Regions from separate parts of the Peribacillus sp. YIM B13477 genome, predicted to be linked through region 3. Evidence: riboswitches for the same ligand, from Rfam matches in the RefSeq annotation. Region 3 holds a riboswitch; each other region holds the start of a gene.
What was found. Region 3 has a riboswitch for lysine ahead of ACFX4H_RS00055 (aspartate kinase). Riboswitches for the same ligand answer to the same signal wherever they lie in the genome.

Region 1: another riboswitch for lysine. It lies ahead of ACFX4H_RS18235 (amino acid permease); the one in region 3 lies ahead of ACFX4H_RS00055 (aspartate kinase).
Region 2: another riboswitch for lysine. It lies ahead of dapA (4-hydroxy-tetrahydrodipicolinate synthase); the one in region 3 lies ahead of ACFX4H_RS00055 (aspartate kinase).

Annotation. Positions count from the first base shown of each region.
Region 1 is NZ_JBHZPD010000006.1:117,445-121,743, reverse strand. It holds gene ACFX4H_RS18240 (LacI family DNA-binding transcriptional regulator) at 198-1,160, shown strand; lysine riboswitch at 1,418-1,603, shown strand; gene ACFX4H_RS18235 (amino acid permease) at 1,700-3,151, shown strand; gene ACFX4H_RS18230 (glycoside hydrolase family 13 protein) at 3,201-4,299, opposite strand, start outside.
Region 2 is NZ_JBHZPD010000004.1:250,352-254,650, forward strand. It holds gene ACFX4H_RS15140 (D-2-hydroxyacid dehydrogenase) at 1-629, opposite strand, end outside; gene dapA (4-hydroxy-tetrahydrodipicolinate synthase) at 758-1,654, opposite strand; lysine riboswitch at 1,788-1,966, opposite strand; partial or broken gene ACFX4H_RS15150 (spore germination protein) at 2,315-3,791, shown strand; gene ACFX4H_RS15155 (GerAB/ArcD/ProY family transporter) at 3,813-4,299, shown strand, end outside.
Region 3 is NZ_JBHZPD010000001.1:8,759-13,057, forward strand. It holds gene uvrC (excinuclease ABC subunit UvrC) at 1-1,315, shown strand, start outside; lysine riboswitch at 1,377-1,553, shown strand; gene ACFX4H_RS00055 (aspartate kinase) at 1,643-2,875, shown strand; gene ACFX4H_RS00060 (YslB family protein) at 2,939-3,409, opposite strand; gene ACFX4H_RS00065 (succinate dehydrogenase cytochrome b558 subunit) at 3,794-4,299, shown strand, end outside.

The DNA.
Region 1 (4,299 bases), on a different contig from region 3:
CGCAAAGCAAAAACAGGGTGATTAAAGTTTGGAACATCTTGATTTCCTCCTCCTCTAAGACTTAGACCAATCTTAAAGGATGAAACCAATACCATAACAAGACCCTATTTCAAGAAATCTTCAGCAGTCCCCACTGTTCCCTTGCCCTGAAATGGGTTTCATACAGTACAATATAAAAAAAGAAAAACGGTGATACCATGACAAATATTAAAGAAATAGCTCAATGTGCTGGTGTATCTGTCTCAACAGTGTCTCGTGTATTGAATGATCATCCTTATGTAAGCCCCGATAAAAGAAAGAGCGTCCTAGAAGCGATCAATCGTTTGAATTATACGAGAAACATCAACGCGATCCATCTTTCAAAAGGGAAAACCAACCTTATCGGCGTCATCATCCCCTTCAACAATCACCCATATTACGGGGCAATCGTTAACGGAATCACAAAACAGGCAAATGCAATCGGCTGTCATATCGTCATCTTTCAAACAAATTATGACAGGGAGAAAGAGATCCAGGCTTTTAATATGCTGCAAATGAAGCAGCTCGATGGCATTATCGTTTGTTCAAGGATTTCGGAAATGAAAATCCTCTTGGATTATCAAAAATACGGACCGATTATTTTATGTGAAGATACCGCCCAGGCTGAATTCTCATCCATCAGCATTGATCATTATGCAGCTTTCTCCTGTGCCCTTGAGTACGTGATTACTAAAGGATATAAGAAAATCGGATACAGCCTCGGCCGTAAAAAGAGCAGAAACAGTTCCCATCGTACAAAGGCCTTTAACGATATCATGAGTAAACATCAATTGATAAACAATAAAGAATGGCTGTTTGAAGGCAGTTATCATATCAAAGACGGTGAACAATTGTTTCAGGAATGGAATTCGATGATGGATAAACCTGAAGCCATCATCATCACGAATGATGACACGGCGGCGGGCTTCATTCTTACCGCTAAGAAATCGGGTATAAGGGTACCGGAAGATGTGGCCATTCTCGGCTTCAATAATGATAGCCTTGGCGAAATGCTCGACATCACGACCATTTCCTTACCGCTGGAATGGATCGGGAAAATGGCAGTGGATCTCTTTGAGAATCCTGAAGAGGTCAAACATGTAAAACTGGACTATGCCCTAATAAAAAGAAAAACCGTTTAGTTATCAGGATGTGCTATATTTTAATATATCGTCACTTGATTCTTCCTTACTGCCATCATTCATTAACTAGGAAAAAATAACCACATAAAATAATCATTGCGATATCCCAGAAGTTATTTTATAATTTTGATATAGTAAAGTTTACTCAATTACTAGCAATCTATTAGCGATTGCATGAAATTCATGAGTACAGTCGTACGACGTCACCTACAAACTGACGCCAACGATTTTAGAAAATTGAATACTTCCTCATTTACCGATGAGTTAGAGGCTGCATCTTATAAAAGTAAAACGGACGAGATTCTGGAAAATTAAAGACTCCGTTTGAAAGGATAAGTTGCCGAAGTTAGGGTATATTCCATGTATATTCTCGCTGGCGGTGTTACCGAACAGGAACACCACTGTCACGTTTTTTCAAAAAAGCGTGGGGAGCTATCTTCGGAAGGATAAACGGGTTTATTATAAACAGCCGTCGATCTTTTTCGACTGCTGTTTTTTTATTTTTCGTTCCCTTCCAATAAAAAGGAGTGTAACATCAATTGTCAAATTCACAATCAGCATCAAGCCCTACTGAATTGAAAAGGAGCCTGAAAGCGCGTCATTTAATGATGATTTCATTAGGTGGAACGATTGGAACAGGTTTATTTTTAGCAAGTGGCGGTGCCATTCATTCAGCCGGTCCCGGCGGTGCCTTGGTGGCATACGCGGTCATCGGCATCATGGTTTATTACTTAATGACAAGTCTTGCAGAAATGGCGGCGTTCATGCCAGTGGCCGGTTCGTTCCGTGTCTATGCATCCAAATTCGTCGATCCGTCTTTCGGTTTTGCGATTGGTTGGAACTACTGGTATAACTGGGCAATCACCATTGCCGCCGAATTGGCAGCCGTTGTCTTAATTATGAAGTTCTGGTTCCCTGATAGCCCTTCATTTATCTGGAGTGCCATTGCGTTAATCACTATGTTTCTTATCAATTACATGTCAGTTAAAGGTTTCGGGGAAACAGAATTCTGGTTTGCCATGATCAAGGTCGTGACAGTCGTCATTTTCTTGATTACGGGTGTTCTGATCATTCTTGGAATCATGGGTGGGAAAGACCCAATCGGTTTTTCCAATTTCACAATGGGCGAAGGTCCCTTTAACGGAGGGTTCTTCACGATTCTAGGCGTATTCATGGCTGCCGGCTTTTCATTCCAAGGTACGGAATTGCTTGGAGTGACTGCTGGTGAAAGTGAAGATCCAGAAAAAAATATCCCTAAAGCAATCAGATCCGTTTTCTGGCGCATCCTCTTGTTCTATATCCTTGCAATTTTCGTTATTGGAATGATCATTCCGTTTACGGATTCACGTTTATTGAGTCAAGATGTTGCCGTAAGTCCATTCACGCTTGTATTTGAACGGGCCGGCCTTGCATTTGCTGCATCCATCATGAACGCGATCATTTTATCATCCGTACTCTCTGCCGGTAACTCTGGCATGTATGCTTCAACCCGTATGTTATGGGACTTGGCACGTGATGGGAAAGCACCGAAATTCCTAGGCAAGTTAGATAAAAGAGGAGTGCCCGTGAATGCACTTATCGTGACTTCCTTAGTTGGCTGCGTTGCATTCTTAGCTTCATTTTTCGGGGACGGCGTCGTTTATATCTGGTTATTGAACGCTTCAGGCATGGCAGGATTCGTCACTTGGGTAGGGATTGCGATTGCCCATTATCGGTTCCGCAAAGCTTATGCAGCTCAAGGCCTTGATATGAATGCTTTACCATTCCGGGCAAAAGGCTTCCCATTCGGACCTATATTCGCGCTTGTCCTTTGTATTATCATTATCATCGGACAAGGCTATCAAGCGTTCAGCAGCGATGGGATCGACTGGAATTCAATGTTCGTTTCCTACATTGGCTTGATTCTATTTTTCGTCCTATGGTTCGGTTATAAAATTAAGCATAAAACGAAAATCATTCCGCTCGAGGAATGTGACCTTAAATCAAAATAATACGCAAAGGACCTGTTCTTCCCTAACCTGAGAAGGACAGGTCCTTTTTTCATTTCAAATGATAAACACGGCATTCATATGGTTGCAGGGGTTTGCTGGAGATTCCTTCTTCCTCCTGACCATAATTGCCGATCAGCTTTGTGGCAGAATATGCATGCAGCTCTTCAGGCAAAGTATAAGCGGCCTGCTCTTCTTTAAAGTTGCATAGCACCAATAGCTTCTCTTCCTCAAACGATCTCGTGTACGCAAATATTCGTTCATCATCCGGCAACAGCAGTTCAAAACGGCCATAAACGACGATATCATGTTCCTTGCGCAGTTGGATAAGCTTTTTATAAAAATGAAAAATGGAATTCGGATCATTGTAAGCCTTTTCTGCATTAATCTCGGGAAAATTGGGATTAACCTTAATCCAAGGGGTCCCTTTCGTGAATCCTGCGTTCCGGGAGTCATTCCACTGAATCGGTGTCCTCGCATTATCCCGGCTGCGGGCGTGGATGGCTGACATCATCCGCTCTTTTGACCAGCCATGAGAATGGACGAGTTCGTCATATGAATTCAATGTTTCGATATCCCGGTATTCATCGATGCTTTCAAATGCAACATTGGTCATTCCCAGCTCTTCCCCTTGATATATATAAGGTGTACCTTGCAGCATATGAAGACAAGCGGCAAGCATCTTTGCGCTTTCAATACGATACTTTCCATCATTACCAAACCTTGAGACAACCCGGGGCTGATCATGGTTGTTCCAGTATAAACTGTTCCAGCCATCCCTCTCCAAACCAGTCTGCCACTTAGAGAGGATTCGCTTTAAATCGGTTAGCTTCCATTTATCGTTACTCCATTTCCCTTCTGGCCCCTTCCCCAAATCCATATGTTCGAATTGAAAGACCATATGTAGCTCACCACGATCTTTACCTGTGAACAACTGCGCTTCCTCCGGCGTGACGCCTGGCATCTCCCCAACCGTAATCACGTCATGTCCAGAAAGGGCCCGTTGATTGATTTCCTGCAAAAACTCATGTATGCGCGGGCCATTCAGGAAAAAGGGGCTTCCATCACCATACTGCTTTTCATGCTGGACGGCTCCATCTGAATAGCTTTGATCTTTTGAAAGGAAGTTGATGACATCCATCCGGAAACCA
Region 2 (4,299 bases), on a different contig from region 3:
TCCGTTAAAGGAAGGGTCAGGACCAAATAATCCAGATCTCTTACAAATTCACCCCATTGATCTGGAGTAAAGTGGAGATCCACGAGTGTTGCTTGTTTTCCACTAAAGCTTAACCCATGCACATTCATATCAAATGCCCGGGCTTTACGTACAAGTTCAGCGCCAATCGATCCAAGTCCAGCCACCCCGATTGTTTTCCCCTTTAGAGTTTCAGAAATGAAAGGATCCCATCTCCGCTCCAATTGCGATTGTCTCATCCGAGGACCGTCTTTCACGATGTCCAAGAGAAACGAAAACACATATTCAGAGATGTAAGCACCAAATTGGTCAATAATTCGAGTTATTGTAATGTTTTGAGGTATTGATTTGTCTGCAATCAAATCATTGACCCCGGCTCCCATTGATTGAAACCAGCGAACAGATGAGGCAACTGGTTTACATAGTAATTGCGTCGGGAAATTCCATCCCAAAATAACTTCAGTGCCGGGTAAATATTTTTCTGCTTCCTCCAAAGTTTTCGCTGTCTTTACCGATATAAACCCACTATTCCGAATATGATCAGCATAAGCATCGACCTCTGTCTGAATAGGACTAAATACAAGAATGTTTGGTTTGTGTGTACCCCCCATTGGCTCTCTCCTTATTGATTCTTTATATATAGTATAAATTCTTCCACCTGAGTCGTACATGGATAAAAAAACAGTGCATTTCTTTCGAGTATGCACTGCTTTTTAAAATTTCTCCAGAATCATTAGTTTTATTTATTTAATAAAATGGCTTCTGCGTTACTAGGCTGTAGAACTATTTGCAGTGCTCTTTCTTCTTCATCGTTTAACGGGACCAATGGTAAGCGGACGCCTCCAACATGTAACCCCCGCATATTTAATGCTGATTTTACTGGTCCCGGGCTTGGTGCGGCAAATAATGCTTTCATGATTGGAAGAAGGGTACGATGTGCAGCGGCAGCGCCAAGGACATCACCATTTTTAAAGCTATTGATCATTTCTTGCATTTCATTACCAATTATGTGTGAAGAAACCGAAACGACGCCTGTTCCACCGATGGCTAAAACCGGTAATGTCAACCCATCATCGCCGCTGTACAAAGTAAAATCACTAGTTGTTTTGCTTATGATTTGTACCATGGCATCCAAGTCACCGCTTGCTTCTTTTACTGCCACGATATTGTTGATTTTTGAGAGGCTGACAATCGTCTCCACTGACATGTTTACAACACTTCGTCCTGGAATATTATAAAGCATTACCGGTAATGATGTTGAATGGGCTATAGCGCTAAAGTGCTGAAATAATCCTTCTTGAGACGGCTTGTTATAGTATGGGGTAACGAGCATGATTCCGTCGACTCCTGCTGCCTCCGCTTGCCTTGTCAAGCTGATGGAAGCCCTCGTGTTATTTGAGCCAGTTCCAGCTATGACTGGAACTCTTCCATCAACAACTTCTACAACAAATTTGAATAAATCCACTTTCTCTTCTTGAGTTAATGTAGGGGACTCTCCAGTTGTACCGGCTATTACCAATCCATCAGAACCATTAGCAATTAAATAGTTTACTAAAGTTCTCGTAGCATTAAAATCAACCTCTTCATTATGATTGAACGGGGTAACCATTGCGGTTAAAACTTGGCCAAAATTCATAACTTCACACCCTTTAGTATAATTTTTAAAAATATTCAGAGGTGGTTAGGGCCATTCAGGAGTAAACGCAAAAAAGCAACAACGAGGATTCGCTGCTGCATTAGAAACAATATTTACCAAAAAATGTTTCCGCGCATAAGATAGCCCTCCATATAGTTTCCTATATGACAGTCCTGTATTTATTCAATAGCAGAACCAGCTTCAAGAACATGAGATTCTTTCCGCTTCGGCAAATTCCCCTTTCCACAATAGTCATAGGATCTCATTCTCCTCAAAATGTGTACTAATGGTCTTTGCTCCTCTATCCTCACTTCAAAAAATTTGAAGTAAGAAAATATTTAATTGATTGTAATATAACAGGGAATCCATTCTGTTGCAAGCCTAATTATGAAGTTTTTTAAGAATGCTAGAAATCTATGGGAATGGTTAGAGTATTAGGGTGGATTCATCTTTATTCGTTATAAGCTGAACAAATATTCAATGGACGAGGGAGTAGTAGAAAATACAACCCCCCTTTTATGATTCCTTTTCATTTATCCGATTAAAACTCAAATTACAGTTGGCCGCTAATTTTAATCGGTAATTTAACTAAGTATTCGTGCGTATAAAATCCTACCATTCGTTAATAATATCCATATCTTACAATCAAAGGAGTGGAGTCTGTTGAAAAGATATTCATTCTTTAAAAAGCAAGAAAATCATAAATCTACAGACTTCACTGATGTACTCGAACATCTGCAAAAGTCCAAGGACTTCACAAGCTTTACACTCAATTTTGAAAATGAAATATACTGTGTATCTTTTTTCGATACATTAATTGATAAAGATATAATGCATAGAGACCTCCTTCCTTTTTTACATACAAATTCTTCAACTCTGGAGGAGCTTGTACATAACTTGCCGATAGAGGGGCTTGTTTTTACAAAAAATCCTGCTGAACTACAAAGTCAGCTGTTAATGGGTTATATAGCCATAACATTAAATAAATCTGATCAGGCAGTTTTAGTTAAAGCAGTAAATAACACTTCGAGGCAAGTTACACTGCCAGAGGTAGAGTTCAGTGTTGTCGGTCCGAAAGAGGCACTGGTCGAATCACTTGATACGAATTTATATTTAATCCGAAAACGGCTTCCAATTGCAGAACTTGCTGTTGAAGAAATTATTGTTGGGAAGTTATCCAAAACAAGAGTAGCTGTGATTCATATAGAAGGAATTGCAAATAAGGAGAATGTAGAAACCGTCATACAGCGCATATCTGATTTAAGGGTCAACCAAATAATTGATAGCTCCTATATTTCACAAATGATTGAAGATAATAAAAATTCTCCTTTTCCTCAATTTATCGATACGGAACGACCTGATCGATTGGCTGCGGTACTAGGAGAAGGCAAAGTAGTGATCTTGGTGGATGGAGCTCCACATGGCTTACTTGGGCCCTCCACATTCTTTGAATACTTTGCGGCATTCGAAGATTATTTTCTCAACTGGACGATTGCCTCATTCTTTAGGCTTATTCGTTTTTTTTGCTGTATTGTTTTCCATCCTAATGACCCCCATATATGTCGCAGTTCTCACTTATCATTATGAGTTGATCCCAAAGGATTTAGTCAGTACGCTTGTGATTTCTCGTAGCGGTATTCCATTTCCACCGATTTTAGAAGCATTAATCTTGGAATTAGCCATCGAACTTCTCAGGGAGGCAGGAGCTAGACTGCCGACTAAAGTAGGTCAAACAATAGGTATCGTAGGTGGTATTGTAATTGGGACGGCATCTGTTGAAGCAGGGCTGACGAGTAACGTATTATTAATTCTTGTTGCATTGTCGGCTCTTGGTTCTTTTACTACACCTGTTTATCAAATGGGTAATACCATTCGCTTAATTCGATTTCCTCTCCTACTCATGGCTTATTTTTTAGGATTATTGGGTATAGCTATCAGTTTTTGTTTTTTGCTTGTGCATTTACTGAGGATAACTTCCTTAGGGAGGCCATTTCTTGAACCGTTATATCCGCCAAGGATTTATGATATGCGGGATGCCTTGATTCGTTTACCATTTTTTCTTCAGGCTAAACGTCCAATTGAGGTTCAGACGGAAGACACCGTTCGGTTAGAACCCAAGGAGGAATCTAAAGAGTAAGTGAGAGTGGAGGTTTCTTACATGAACGATAAAAGTGATCAAATCTCGCCATTTCTAGTCTTTTTTTTAATCGTTAAAATTCAAGTGGGTGTAGGGGTCCTGGGATTTCAAAGGATAATTATTCAATCTGCTGGCCATGATGCTTGGATGGCGGTCATTATAAGTGGTGTAGTCTTTTCATTGAGTATTTGGGGTATGTACAAGCTATTAAATCGGCACGATATGGACTTAATAGGCATACAGAAACGACTTTTTGGAAAGTGGCTTGGCGGTTTACTAAATATCATTTGGATACTGTATTGGCTGATGGTGGGTATTTCTGTTTTAAGATCCTATCTTGAAATCGTTCAATCATGGGTATTCCCCCAAATTAACACATGGTTGGTGACCTCCATATTTGCTTTATTAATTTATTATGTGGTTTTAGGTGGGTTTAGAGTGGTCGCCGGTTTTTGTTTTTTAGGGATCAGTATCCCTTCTTATTTAATTCTAACTTTTTATTTCCCAC
Region 3 (4,299 bases):
GTTACCGGATCGCGTTTGTCTCTACTATCACCTTGGTCAGTGCCTGGCCCCATGTGTATATGATGTAGAGGAACAGGAATATAAAAAAATGGTCGATGATATCAACCGGTTCTTGAACGGCGGGCATACTGAAATAAAAAAAGAACTGACTGAAAAAATGCTGGAGGCATCGGAAGAACTCGATTTCGAGAGGGCCAAGGAGTTTCGTGACAAGATTGCCCATATCGATATTACGATGGAGAAGCAGAAAATGATGACGACCGATTTCATCGACAGGGATGTATTTGGCTTTGCCTATGATAAAGGCTGGATGTGCGTTCAGGTATTTTTTGTCCGGCAGGGTAAATTGATAGAAAGGGATGTTTCGCTTTTTCCGGTCTACGATGAACCCGAACAGGAACTTCTTACATTCCTCGGTCAGTTTTACGAGATTACGAACCACTTTAAACCAAAGGAAATCTTGCTGCCTGAATCTGTGGATGCCGAAATGGCGGAAGGGCTGCTTGGTGTCAAAACGATTCACCCGAAACGGGGAGCGAAAAAAGACATGCTTAAATTGGCGAATAAAAATGCCTCCATCGCCCTTCAGGAAAAATTCTCTTTGATTGAGAGGGATGAAGAAAGAACGATCAATGCGGTGGAAAACCTTGGGAAACAATTGGGTATTTACACCCCGCATCGAATTGAAGCTTTCGATAACTCCAATATTCAGGGAAGTGACCCCGTTTCCGCTTTAGTCGTGTTCATTGATGGGAAGCCGGAAAAAAGAGAGTACCGAAAATATAAGATCAAGACGGTCCAGGGACCTGATGATTATGAATCGATGCGGGAAGTGGTCAGAAGAAGGTATTCACGAGTATTGAAAGAAGGGCTGCCGCTTCCGGACTTGATCATCATTGATGGCGGAAAGGGACATGTCGAAGCGGTACGGGATATTCTGGAAAATGAATTAGGCTTGGATATTCCACTTTCAGGCCTCATTAAGGATGAAAAGCATAGGACCTCGCAATTGATGATCGGAAATCCGCTTGAACTTGTACCTCTTGATTCAAGGAGCCAGGAATTTTACCTATTGCAAAGAATTCAGGATGAAGTGCATCGGTTCGCGATTACGTTTCATCGCCAGCTACGCGGGAAAAATGCGGTTCACTCCCAGCTTGATGATATTCCAGGAGTCGGGGAAAAGCGAAGGAAGCAATTATTAAGGCATTTTGGATCATTGAAGAAAATCAAAGAGGCGACGGCCGAGGAAATCATGGAAGCTGGCATGCCAAAAGGGGTAGCCGAGGGAATCGTTAGAAAATTACAAGAATAATCTTGCTACTGATAAATCTCTATGCTATGATTAAAAGGAATTTTTAACTAGACAACTTAAAAGTGCTGATAGAGGTGCGGAATTCAAGAGTAAAAACCTGGAGAAGTATGAGCTTCCATGAAAGGTTTTGAAAGGGGACGCCGCCGAAGGAAGACAAGACTCATACCTTGTCCTCCTGGTCCGACATTTAAGAAATGGCGGATTGTCAGGGTTTATACCCTGGAGAGCTATCTCACTGTGATTACAGTATTAAGATATGTGACCACAGCAATGAGATATTTCTCATTGCTTTTTTTATTGCCTAAAAAGTAGAGAGGGTGCATGAGGATGGCATTAATCGTTCAAAAATTCGGCGGAACATCCGTCGGTAGCGTAGAAAAAATCAAAAATGTTGCCAATCGGGTAATCGAGGAAGCGGAGAAAGGAAATGAGGTTGTCGTCGTTGTTTCAGCTATGGGGAAAACAACGGACCAATTGGTTTCCATGGCGTGTGATATTTCCGGATCCCCGAGCAAGAGGGAAATGGATATGCTATTGACGACTGGGGAACAGGTAACGATTTCCCTGTTAACGATGGCATTGATTGAAGAAGGACATGAAGCCATTTCGTATACCGGCTGGCAGGCTGGCATGCAAACGGAATCCGTTCATGGGAATGCCCGGATTTTAAACATCGATGCCACGAGGATCCAAGCCCAGCTTGAGGAGAAGAAAATAGTGGTCGTAGCCGGTTTCCAGGGTAACGATGCAAATGGGGAAATCACTACCTTAGGGCGAGGCGGTTCCGATACGACGGCAGTTGCCATCGCAGCAGCGCTTAATGCGGATAGATGCGATATTTATACAGATGTAACGGGTGTATTCACAACGGACCCACGCTACATAAAAGGCGCGCGAAAACTCCAATCCATTTCTTACGATGAAATGCTGGAACTTGCCAACCTGGGGGCGGGCGTCCTTCACCCAAGGGCTGTCGAATATGCAAAAAATTATCAAATTCCGCTTGAAGTCCGTTCAAGCATGGAGAGAGAATCAGGTACGATCATTGAGGAGGAAGCAACTATGGAAGAAAACTTAATTGTACGCGGCATTGCTTTTGAAGACAGTATTACGAGGGTCACAATATATGGTTTGCCCCAATCACTTGGTGCATTATCCACGATCTTCACGACGCTTGCGAAAAACCGGATCAATGTGGACATCATCATTCAAAGCATGACTGCCGAGGATACGACGAATCTATCTTTTTCCACAAAAAGTGAAGATACGGAAGCGGCCTTGATCGTGCTGGAAAATAATAAAGATCAATTGGGATTCGACCGGGTCGAAACGGAGAGCGGATTGGCCAAAGTGTCCATCGTCGGTTCTGGTATGGTATCCAATCCGGGAGTGGCTGCCGAAATGTTTGAAGTGATGGCCAATACAGGCATCCAGGTGAAAATGGTCAGCACATCGGAAATTAAAGTTTCGACCGTCGTCAATGAAAAGGAAATGGTGAAGGCGGTTGAATCCCTTCATGAAGCATTTAAACTTGGTCAGCATGCAAATGTGCTAGCTTAAGTGTCAGGAGTCCAATAAAAAACAGACTTCCGGTAAAAAGGGTAAGTCTGTTTTCAGGGCTCATTAGATTGGATCTCTGGGATCCCATTGGATGGTGAATATCACTTTTTTTGCGCGGCGTTTGATTTCTTCCGTTGATTCGCTGAGGAATTTTTTTTGCAGTGTAAACTGCTCGGCAAGGAAACCGGCTTCAAGTTGGAAGTGACAATCAGGGTGTAAATCCAAGCGGCGGCTGATTATTTTACCTGTCAGGGATAATTCCATCTGGTGTTTCGTATACTTCAAGATTTCCAGATTGCCCCATCCAGCGCTTTGGAAAAATTCAATCACTTCCTGATCGCCATTCAATGGGAATTTTCTTGCTAATTGTTTACCTGCCCAATAGAGGATTTGATTAGAGTCTTTTCCAAGAATATCGTTCAATAGAACTTCTCTGATTAATTCGTATCCGAAAGCTGGAACTAGGAATTCCTCAGTTTGAATTTCTTCCGTTTGAATCTCTTCTTCTATCGCAGCAGCAATATTTTTTTTCATAATTTATCGCCTCTTTCTGTAAATCTATTATAAACGTATTTCTTTTGCAAATTATACTGTTTTTTATTTATTTAAATCACATTTGGAAAAAAATGAGAAATTATACCGAGATATTAATAGTTAAATTAGAAATTTATTCAAAATATCATCTTGACAAACAAAAAATACCCAATATAATCCAATAAAATCTATTCTGAAAAAGAGATTTCTTGTATCCGTTTTCTTGACGCACATAGAAGTCAGGAGTAAAATGGACATGTCACATAATTGTAAAGGAAGTATAGAGGAGTTTTTTTGACTCTATACTGTATTTTCACGCGGAGATAAAAGGTAGCCACCAGTTTATCTTTGCATGATTTTTCACAAATTAAGGGGGGGCACTTAGTGGCAAAAAATCGTGAGTTTGGGAATCGCAGGCTTCATTCACTTCTAGGAGTAATTCCAATTGGTCTATTCCTAATTTTTCATTTATCTGTAAACTTTATGGCAACAAAAGGAGAAGAAACTTTTAATGGGGCAGTTCATTTAATTGAGTATACGCCCGTGAAGATTTTGGTAGAATGGGTCGTCATCTATCTACCGCTCATTTTCCATGCTGTGTACGGAATCTATATTGCCTTTACAGCAAAAAACAATTTAGGCAGATTTAGTTTCTTCCGTAACTGGATGTTCATGCTACAACGCCTAACTGGAATCATAACGTTGATTTTCCTTGTTTGGCATATATGGGCAACTAGAATCCAAGCAGCTATGGGTGCTGAAGTTAACTTTGACATGATGGCAGAGATTTTCTCTAGTCCATTCATGATTGTGTTCTATATTGTTGGTATTATCTCGGCAATCTTCCACTTTGCTAATGGATTATGGTCATTTGCTGTGAGCTGGGGTCT